Regions from separate parts of the Streptomyces sp. NPDC003379 genome, predicted to be linked through region 3. Evidence: riboswitches for the same ligand, from Rfam matches in the RefSeq annotation. Region 3 holds a riboswitch; each other region holds the start of a gene.

Region 1 (3,265 bases), on a different contig from region 3:
TACTCGCGACTTCTCGAAGAGCGCATCGTCTTCCTCGGCACCCCCATCGACGACACCTCGGCGAACGACGTGATGGCGCAGTTCACGTACCTGGAGTACCTGGCGCCGGACCGTGACATCTCGCTGTACATCAACTGCCCCGGCGGCTCGTTCAGCGCGATGACCGCCATCTACGACACGATGCGGTTCGTCAGCTGCGATGTGGAGACGACGTGCCTGGGGCAGGCCGTCTCGGCCGCCGCCGTTCTGCTGGCGGCGGGCACGCCCGGCAAGCGGCAGGCGCTGCCCGGGGCACGGGTGCTGGTCCGTCAGCCCTCGGCCTCCGAGCCGTTCCAGGGCCAGGCCGGCGATGTGGCGATCCAGGCCGACGAGATGCTGCGCACCCGGCGGCTCCTCGAAGAACTCCTCGCACGGCACACGGGACAGAGCTCGGAGCGCGTCTCCGCGGACATCGAGCGGGACAAGATCCTCGACGCCGCGGCCGCGCTGGAGTACGGGCTCGTGGACCGGATCGTCCCGAGCCGCAAGACCTCGCTCGCCGAGCGCGAAGCGCGGTGAGCCGCCGATGCTGCCGCCCGACCTGCCGCCGCTGCCCGCACTGACCCGAGCCGAGGCCGAGCTGATCGACCGTTACCTCGAAGTCGTCGATCTGCTCGGCCGGATCAACCCCGCCCGCGCCGAACACACGTACGGCGGGCTGCGCGCCGCCCAGGCGCTCGTCGGCCGGGCGACGGCCCTGCGGGACGCGCTGACGCTCATGCACCAGCGGGGCGAGAGCGAGGTGCACGCCGCCACGCTCGCCCAGGCGCTGCGCGTACTCGACGGCGAGCGGCGGGCCCGACGGGTCGGCGTACCGCCCCCGCCGGGCCACTGAATGTGGCGTTCCGCTCCTCGCGCCGTCCGGGACCGCCTCGCAGTGGACCAGATGGGCTACCCCAGTTGGGGTATATGCGCGTCCATTCGCGCGCGGCCGCAAGTTGCACAGAGCGCGCACAGAGCGGGCGGAATGACACATTCCAATGCTGGTGGAGCCGTCGTCGGACCCAGGGGCCGCGAGCCCATTTCGGCAGTGTCCACCCGAACGGGTCAGTCGTGAGGAGCCTCACAAAAGACGGTTTCGGCTCGGTTTTCGAACCCTTTTCGGGTCAAGATCCCTTCCGACGACAAGCCCCCGCCACAGCGGCGGGGCGATCCGGGCGGACGCCGAGTCCTGCCGCCACCCGGATGACCGGTCGACATCGGTGCATCGGCAGGAGTGGAGGACCCGAGCAAGACGGGCCCGTCCGGGAAGTCCGGACGACGCCCTTGGGGTGAAGCCGCAGAGCACGACGCGGCCGGGCATCTTCGCCTGCCCGAACCCGACAGGTCATCTTTCACAGGCGGCTGACGAAGGGTTACGCATGACCGCGCTGAATCACGTTCCGTCGCTCCTCAGCAGAACGGGGGCCGCATCGGCTCTCACGCTCGCCGTCGTAGGCGGCACCCTCGTGGCCCCCGGGCTCACGTCGGAGGCCGAGGCAGCGACCCACGGAACGAAGGCGCTCAAGATCGCGGCGTCCAAGAAGGGCTCGCCGTACAGCTATGGAGCGGTGGGACCCAACCGGTTCGACTGCTCGGGCCTGACGCTGTACTCGTTCAAGCGCACGGGCAAGAAGCTGCCCCGCACCGCCGCCGCGCAGTACAACAAGACGCGGCACATCACCAAGTCCCAGCGGACCCGCGGCGACCTCGTGTTCTTCCACTCGGGCCGCAACGTCTACCACGTCGGTATTTACGCGGGTAAGGGCCGTATCTGGCACGCGCCCAAGAGGGGGACCGTAGTGCGCCTGGAGAAGATCTGGACCAACAGCGTCTGGTACGGCCGGGTCCGCTGACCCGCCCGCGGTGTCCGGCCGGACGCGGACCGAGCACCCCCGGGGTGCTTGGTCCGCGCCGGCGCGGATACCCGTACCGAATGTCGGACAACTATTCCTGCACCGCACGCAATGAGACGCCGCTGGAGCGCGCCGACCGCAACTTCGCGGAGCTTCTCCAGGAGTTGAGGGTCACCCAGACCGGCGTCCAGATCCTCTTCGCCTTTCTGCTGAGCCTCGCGTTCACGGCGCGGTTCCCCTCGCTCGACGCCATGCAGCGCGCGACCTATGTGACGACGCTGCTGCTCGCGGTGGCCGCGGCCGCTCTGTTCACGGCGCCGGCCGCGCTGCACAGATCACTGTTCCAACAGCGCGCCAAGCCGCTGATCGTGCGGGTCTCCTCCCGCCTCGCCGCCATCGGTCTGTGCGTACTGGTGCTCGCCCTCTCCGGGGCCGTGCTGCTCGTCGTGGATGTGACGGCCGGGCGTGCCGAGGGCGTGGCCGCGGGCGTCGGGACGTTCGTGGTGTGCGCCGGGCTGTGGGGCGTACTGCCGCGTCTGGTGCGGCGTGCGGGGCTGCGGGACGACGAGACGCCCCCGGCCGAGACGGCCAAGCCTCCCACGCCCTCGCCTCAGAAGACCGTGGTCTTCACGCGCGGAGCGGTTCGAGGAGAAGCACCAGGCCCAGCGCGCCGAGAGCGGTGCCGGTGACGGCCTCGACGGCGCGGGCGGCGCGCAGTCCGCGCAGCCACTTGCCGAGCCGGTCCACCAGGAGCGCCACGACCGGGAACCACAGCAGGGCCAGCGTCACGACGATGGCCGCGAGCAGCAGGGTCCTCGGCATCGCGGGGCTGCCGTCGGGCACGAACTGCGGCAGCACGCTGAGGAACGTGATGGACGCCTTCGGGTTCAGGGCGTTGGTGAGGAACCCCTCGCGCAGGCCGCCGCCCCGTACCACCGGCTCGTCGTCCTCCGTGGCGCGTGCGCGCGCCGCCGACCGCAGCGCGCGCCAGGCGAGGTACAGCACGTAGACGCCGCCGGCGAGTTGCAGCACCTCGAAGAGCGTGGGGACGGCCGCGAGCACCGCCGCGACCCCCGCGACCGCCAGCGCCGTGTGCACCAGGAGCCCGGCGGCGACACCGAGCGCGCAGGCGACTCCGGCCCGCCGGGAGGCGAGGGCGTTGCGTACGACGACGGTGAAGTCGGCGCCCGGCATGGCGACCATGCCCGCGGCGACCCCGGTGAAGGCGACCAGTTGTGCGTCCATGCCGCCCAGCCTGCCGGGCATGGGCCTTCAGCGGGTATGTGCAATATCCTGGGTCTGCCTTAAGCAGACGTTTACCCTCGGCTCTGCTCCGGGCGTGCGCCGCAGGAGGGTGGTTGCCATGTACGACCCGACGCGGCTAGCCGCGC
Region 2 (3,265 bases), on a different contig from region 3:
GAAGTGGTTGGACTGGTGACCGGTCGTGTCCGTCCTGATCGCGAGGTGATGCCCTCTTCGCGAATGGCTGTGACCAATGTGGCGCTTGCGCCCCGCCTGCCCATCGAGAGGTGATACGAGCCCGCCTGCGGGGAGCGGTAAGGGCCCCGGCTAGGCTCCGGCCTCATGGACGTACTCATCCATCTCTTCGTCGCTCTGCACATCATCGGCATCGCCTCCCTCCTGGGCGGCTTCCTGACCCAGATGAAGCAGATGGGCCAGGGCACCGCCCGCTTCAGCCCCGCGATGCTGCACGGCGCGCTGACCATGCTCGTCACCGGTGTGGCCCTGGTGGGCCTCAACCAGGCGGACGACAACGCGGTCAACAACCTCAAGATCGGCATCAAGATGGCCGTGCTGATCGTGATCCTCGCGCTGGTCTACGTGAAGCGGGACGAGGAGAAGGTCGACAAGGGCATGTTCGGCGCGGTGGGCCTGCTGACCACGGCGAACATCTTCATCGCCGTGCTGTGGACCTGATCCCGCGAACGAGCCTCTACGCGCGCGTGGCCCGCACTCCCGAGAGAGTGCGGGCCACGCGCGCGTAAGAGGGTGCTTTTCGTGGCTGGCTACGCCGGGCGCACCACGCTGTGGATCGGCATGTAGTAGATCGACTCGACGCGGACGTTCGCGCCCGGTTTCGGGGCGTGGATCATCTTGCCGTCGCCGATGTAGATCCCTACGTGGCTGATGTCGTCGTAGAAGAACACCAGGTCACCGGGTTGGGCATCGGCGGTCTTCACGGTCGTGCCGACCTTCACCTGGTCCCATGTGGTGCGCGGCAGGGTGATCCCGGCGGCCTTCCACGCGTCCTGGGTGAGCCCGGAGCAGTCGTAGGAGTCGGGTCCTGTGGCGCCCCAGACGTACGGCTTGCCGATCTGGGCCTCCGCGAAGTCGATCACCTTCGCGGCCTTGGTGGCGTAATCGCCGTCGGTGCTCCCGGAGCCGGAGCCGGAGCCGGAGCCAGAGCCGGAGCCGGAGCCGGAGCCAGAACCTGAGTCGGCGCCCGAGCCTTGGCCCTCGTCCTGCCCCTGCCCCTGCCCCTGGTCCTGCTCCTGCCCCTGCCCCTGCCCTTGATCCTGCTCCTTCTGCGCCGCCTCTTCCGCCTTGCGCTTGCGCTCCGCCTCGGCGGCCTCCTTGCGGGCCAGCTCCTCGGCCTTGCGCTTGGCCTCCCGCTCCTTCTTCCGCTCGATCACGGCGAGGCGTGCCTTCTCCTCGGCGGTCAGCTCCGAAAGCAGCTCGCGCGCCTCGCCCAGCTTCGTCTGGACGGTCCGTTTGCTCGTCCTGAGGTCGTCCCGGGAGTCGCTCAGCGTCTTGAGGCTCTTCGCCGCCTTCGTACGCTGCTTCGTCGCCGACGCCTGCTCCGCCTGGTAGTCGTCGACGGCCTTCTTCTGCCGCGAGGTCAGCCGGTCCGCCAGGTGGTTCTGGTCGAAGTAGCCCTGCGGGTCGTCGGCCAGCATCATCGTGGCCGTCTGGGAGGCGGCGCCGGTGCGGTACTGCGCGGCGGCGAAGGAGCCGAGCTCCTGGCGCGCCTCGTTCAGCTTGTCCGCGCGCTTGGCCACGTCGTCGAGCAGGCGGTCGGCCTTCTTGCGCTGCTTCTCGGTCTTCTCCTTGGCCGAGTTGTACCTCTGGGTGGCCACGCCCGCCTGGTGGTAGAGGTCGTCGACCTTCTTCCGCACTTCTTCGAGGCTGGGCTTCGTCGGCGCGGAGGGGGCTGCCTGCGCGCTCTGCGACAGGAGCGCCACGGAGGTCAGGGCCGCCGTCGTGATGCCGACGGCGGGGGCGGTGCGAATTCCGGCTGTCCGGGTCCGCGGCTTGCGGTGCGACGCCAAGGGAGGCGACTCCTTCCGTAGACCGCCTACCGGGTTAGCTGTCGGGTTCGGGCGGGTGGTCCGGAAGGTTGCCCTACGGTCCCGTACTGCGTACGGGACCGATTCACCCCAAGTTTTCGGTGGGTCCCCGGCTCCGAACGCGTCGGACTCGGCGGAGGCCACCCGCTCCCGGCGAGGTTCGCCGGCGGGGGACGAGCAGCCCGCGCTGCACGCTAGCCAACTTGTGTGACGCATGTGAAGGTTGATGTTCGATATGCCCGATACATTTCCGTGACTTCACGAGGCTCGAGGCGTCGGCCGACAGCGGTGTGGCGGAGTGTGACCGGGCACCCAGCAGAAGGTGGCCGGAACCCCGAGCGGGTTGTCAGTGGGGCCGCCTAGACTCGGGAGGCGATGAGCAGCCTCTTTGATGACAGCTTCCTGGCGGACCTGCGGCCTTCCCGGGCCGCGGACGAAGAACCCCCGCCGCCGCCCGAGGACAGCGCTCCGGAACCGGTTCCGGACGACTTGTTCAGCGGGAAGTTCGACGTGCCCATGACCCGGGACTCGCACTACCGCGACGGTGCCCCGCGCCCGGTCATCGACTCGGCGACCCTCCTTGAGGGGCTGAACGAGAACCAGCGCGCGGCCGTCGTGCACGCGGGCTCGCCGCTGCTCATCGTCGCCGGCGCCGGTTCCGGCAAGACCCGCGTCCTGACCCACCGCATCGCGTACCTCCTGGCCGAGCGCGGTGTGCACCCCGGCCAGATCCTCGCGATCACCTTCACGAACAAGGCCGCGGGCGAGATGAAGGAGCGCGTCGAGCACCTCGTCGGCCCCCGGGCCAACGCGATGTGGGTGTCGACCTTCCACAGCGCCTGCGTCCGCATCCTGCGCCGCGAGTACAAGAAGCTGGGCTTCACGTCCTCCTTCTCGATCTACGACGCCGCGGACTCCAAGCGTCTGATGGCCCTGGTCTGCCGCGACCTGGACCTCGACCCGAAGAAGTTCCCGCCGAAGTCCTTCAGCGCCAAGATCTCGAACCTGAAGAACGAGCTGATCGACGAGGAGGACTTCGCGGTCCAGGCCGCCGACGGCTTCGAGAAGACCCTCGCCCAGGCCTACGCCATGTACCAGTCGCGTCTGCGCGAGGCGAACGCGATGGACTTCGACGACCTGATCATGACGACGGTCCATCTCCTGCGCGCCTTCCCGGACGTCGCCGAGCACTACCGCCGCCGCTTCCGCCACGTCATGGTCGACGAGTACCAGGACACGAACCACGCGCAGTACGCCCTCGTGCGCGAGCTGGTCGGCCCCTCCGGAGGCGAGGGCCGTAACCCCGCCGACCCCGCCGAGCCCGCCGAGCTGTGCGTGGTGGGTGACGCGGACCAGTCGATCTACGCCTTCCGCGG
Region 3 (3,265 bases):
TGGGCCCTTCGTTTTGCCTGCCACTCATCCGGCGAATGCGGCGCCTGAATTCGGGCAGCAAAAATATCCGCCCTGAATTGACTTAGCCAAAGCACCCCTGGCGGCTCTCTTTGTATACGGCGCCCACGTTAATTCGGCAGGCCTGCCGTGTTTACGGCATGTTGCACATTGCTCACACGGCCGACCCGCGATGAATGGCGCAATCGATGCGCGGCCGTCGCCCGGTCCGTGTGCCCCGCGGTGAGCGCCCTGGCCCGTTCCGCGTCCCCGCGGGCGACCGCGTCGACGATCGCCGCGTGCTCGGACCAGGAGGCGACCGGCGCGACCGGGGGCTCGACGACGTACATCCAGGCGATCTTGCGCCGGAGCTGGGTGAGCAGCGTGATCAGCCCGGGGCTGCCGGAGGCCTGGGCGAGCGTCTCGTGGAACCAGCCGCCCAGTGAGCGCAGATCCTCCCCCTGCCCCCTCCTGGAGCGCTCAAGGCCCAGCCTGACGAGGCCCCGCAGGACCTTCAGGTGCGCGTCGGTGCGGCGCTGGGCGGCGCGGGCCGCGGCGAGCGGCTCCAGCAGCATGCGCAGCTCCAGGAGGTCGGCGGCCTCCTGCTCCGTGGGCTCGGCGACGCAGGCGCCCGCGTGCCTGCGCGTGACGACGAAGCCCTCGGCCTCCAGGGTGCGCAGGGCCTCGCGCACGGGAACGCGGGAGACGCCGTAGCGGCGCGCGAGAACCTCCTCGGTGAGCCGGCCGCCCCTTTCGTGGACACCGGCGACAATGTCGTCCCGGATGGCCGTGCACACCGAATGCGCGGGAATACGCATGTCCGGACCTCCGCCTTAATCCCCGCGAAACGCGGTCGACCGACGCTCGTTCGGTGACTCTATTGCAGAGCTTCGGAATTTCCGATGGCGGGCCGGAATCCATGGATATCTTTTGGCCAAAGGCGGGCGGGTGACCAAAGGCACGCGGGCCGGGGAAACGACGAAGGCCCCGGCTCGGGAGAGCCGGGGCCTTCGGTGAGGTGCGAAGGGGTCAGACGTTGACGCCGTGCGAGCGAAGGTACGTGACGGGGTTGATGTCCGAGCCGTACTCCGGGCCGGTGCGGGCCTCGAAGTGGAGGTGAGGGCCACTGGAGTTGCCCGTGGAGCCCGAGAGGCCTATCTGCTGGCCCGGGGTGACCGTCTGACCGACGGTGACGCCGAGGGAGTTCAGGTGGCCGTACTGGGTGTACGTGCCGTCGTTCATCTTGATGACGACGTTGTTGCCGTAGGCGCCGCCCCAGCCGGCCTCGACGACGGTGCCGGAGCCGACCGCGTGGACCGGAGTGCCGGACGCGGCGTGGAAGTCCACGCCGGTGTGGCTGCCGGAGGACCACATGGCACCGCCGGTCTGGTAGCCCGTGGAGACGTACGAGCCGGAGATCGGGGAGACGTAGGTATTGAGGCGCTTGCGCTCGGCCTCGCGGGCGGCGCGCTCCTTGGCCTCGCGCTCCTTCTTGGCCTTCGCCTTGGCGTCGGCCTCGGCCTTGCGCTTGTCCTCGGCGGCCTTCTTCTTGGCGGCCGCTTCGGCCATCTTGGCGGCGGCCGCGTCGTCGGCCGCCTGCCGCTGCGCGGCGGCCTGCGCGTCGATGCTCTCGGCGAGCGAGTCGCCTACGGAGATCGCCTGCGTGAGTCCCATGTGCTCGACGGCCGCGTCGTCGGCGGCGGCCAGCGCCGGAGCGGCCAGGCCTCCGATGACACCGGTCGTGGTGAGCGCGGCGACACCCGCGACGCTCGCGGAGGTGCGGGTGAGGCGGCTGGGACGACGGTGCTTCCCGGTGGCACGGGTGAACGCCATGAAGCGGCTGATCCTTTCCTTCCTTCTCGCCTACCGGGTTAGCTGACGGGTTCGGAGCAGGAAGGTCTCCTACGAGCCCCTCGCCTGACGGCAAGGTGCCCGATTCACCCCAGGGGACATGTGGGTCCCCGGCTCCCCTGGCTCGCGCCGTACGGGGACTCGGCGATGGCTGTCCGGTGCCGCGGATGCGACGTACTGCGTGACGAACAGCCGGATCGAAGCTAAGCGCGCCGACTTTCAATCGACAAACAGATCGCCACTTTTGTTGCGCACGCCACACGGCAGACAGGCAACCTCCATATGAATTCGGACATATGAGGACCCCGGCGGCCGTAACGGTCACCGGGGTCCGATATGTCTTGACTGTCGCTCAGTTCGTCGCTGCTGGCGCCCAGTCCGTCACCGCTGTCGGTGCCCGGTCGGCGCTCAGCCGCTGACCACGCTCACTTCACCGATGCCGAGCGCCCTGACGGGCTCCTCGATCTGCGCGGCGTCGCCGACGAGGATCGTCACCAGGTGGTCCTCCGGGAAGGCGCTCACGACGGCCGCGGTGGCCTCCACGGTGCCGGTCGCGGCCAACCGGCGGTACAGCTGCGCCTGGAAGTCGTCCGGGAGGTTCTGCTCGACCTGGTCGGCGAGCGTGGCCGCCACGGAGGCGGCCATCTCGTACTTGAGCGGGGCCACGCCCACCAGGTTCTGCACCGCCACGTCGCGCTCGGCGTCGGTCAGGCCCTCCGCGGCGAGGGTGCGCAGGACCTTCCAGAGGTCTTCCAGCGCGGGCCCCGTGGAGGCGGTGTCGACCGATCCGCTGATGGCGAGCATCGCGGCGCCCGTACCGTCCGGCGCGGAGCGCAGGACCTGGCTGAACGCGCGTACGCCGTAGGTGTATCCCTTCTCCTCACGCAGGACGCGGTCCAGGCGGGAGGTGAGGGTGCCGCCCAGGCAGTACGTGCCGAGGACCTGGGCGGGCCAGATCCGGTCGTGCCGGTCCGGGCCGACGCGGCCGATCAGCAGCTGCGTCTGCACGGCTCCGGGGCGGTCCACGATGACCACGCGGCCCGTGTCGTCGGCGGTCACCGCGGGCACCGGACGCGGCTCGGCCATGCCGCCCGTCCAGGTGCCGACGGTGTCCGCCAGGACGGCGTCCAGGTCGGTGCCCGTGAGGTCGCCGACGACGACCAGGGTGGCCGTCGCGGGGCGCACGTGTTTCTCGTAGAAGGCGCGCACCGCCGCCGAGTCGATGGCCGCGACCGTCTCCTCGCTGCCCTGGCGGGGGCGGGACATGCGCGAGCTCGCCGGGAACAGCTGCTTGGAGAGCTCCTTGGCGGCGCGGCGCGCCGGGTTGGCGGCCTCGTGCGGGATCTCGTCCAGGCGGTTGCGTACGAGTCGTTCGATCTCGCTGTCCGCGAAGGCGGGGGCGCGCAGGGCGTCGGAG

The links. A riboswitch is a leader RNA that binds a small molecule or an ion and turns the genes downstream of it on or off. The one in region 3 is predicted to bind cyclic di-AMP.
Region 1: it holds a riboswitch for cyclic di-AMP, as region 3 does, so the genes downstream of both, ACWDVB_RS20655 (C40 family peptidase) here and ACWDVB_RS02035 (M23 family metallopeptidase) in region 3, are expected to answer to the same signal.
Region 2: it holds a riboswitch for cyclic di-AMP, as region 3 does, so the genes downstream of both, ACWDVB_RS08700 (NlpC/P60 family protein) here and ACWDVB_RS02035 (M23 family metallopeptidase) in region 3, are expected to answer to the same signal.

Annotation. Positions count from the first base shown of each region.
Region 1 covers NZ_JBSFRK010000019.1:114,214-117,478, reverse strand. The annotation lists gene ACWDVB_RS20665 (ATP-dependent Clp protease proteolytic subunit) at 1-558, shown strand, start outside; gene ACWDVB_RS20660 (hypothetical protein) at 566-874, shown strand; cyclic di-AMP (ydaO/yuaA leader) riboswitch at 1,230-1,397, shown strand; gene ACWDVB_RS20655 (C40 family peptidase) at 1,401-1,874, shown strand; gene ACWDVB_RS20650 (DUF6328 family protein) at 1,955-2,563, shown strand; gene ACWDVB_RS20645 (LysE family translocator) at 2,502-3,119, opposite strand; gene ACWDVB_RS20640 (LysR family transcriptional regulator) at 3,238-3,265, shown strand, end outside.
Region 2 covers NZ_JBSFRK010000007.1:67,176-70,440, forward strand. The annotation lists gene ACWDVB_RS08695 (hypothetical protein) at 166-519, shown strand; gene ACWDVB_RS08700 (NlpC/P60 family protein) at 609-1,871, opposite strand; cyclic di-AMP (ydaO/yuaA leader) riboswitch at 1,880-2,035, opposite strand; gene pcrA (DNA helicase PcrA) at 2,265-3,265, shown strand, end outside.
Region 3 covers NZ_JBSFRK010000001.1:494,054-497,318, forward strand. The annotation lists gene ACWDVB_RS02030 (GntR family transcriptional regulator) at 129-815, opposite strand; gene ACWDVB_RS02035 (M23 family metallopeptidase) at 1,027-1,830, opposite strand; cyclic di-AMP (ydaO/yuaA leader) riboswitch at 1,844-2,005, opposite strand; gene ACWDVB_RS02040 (M16 family metallopeptidase) at 2,257-3,265, opposite strand, start outside.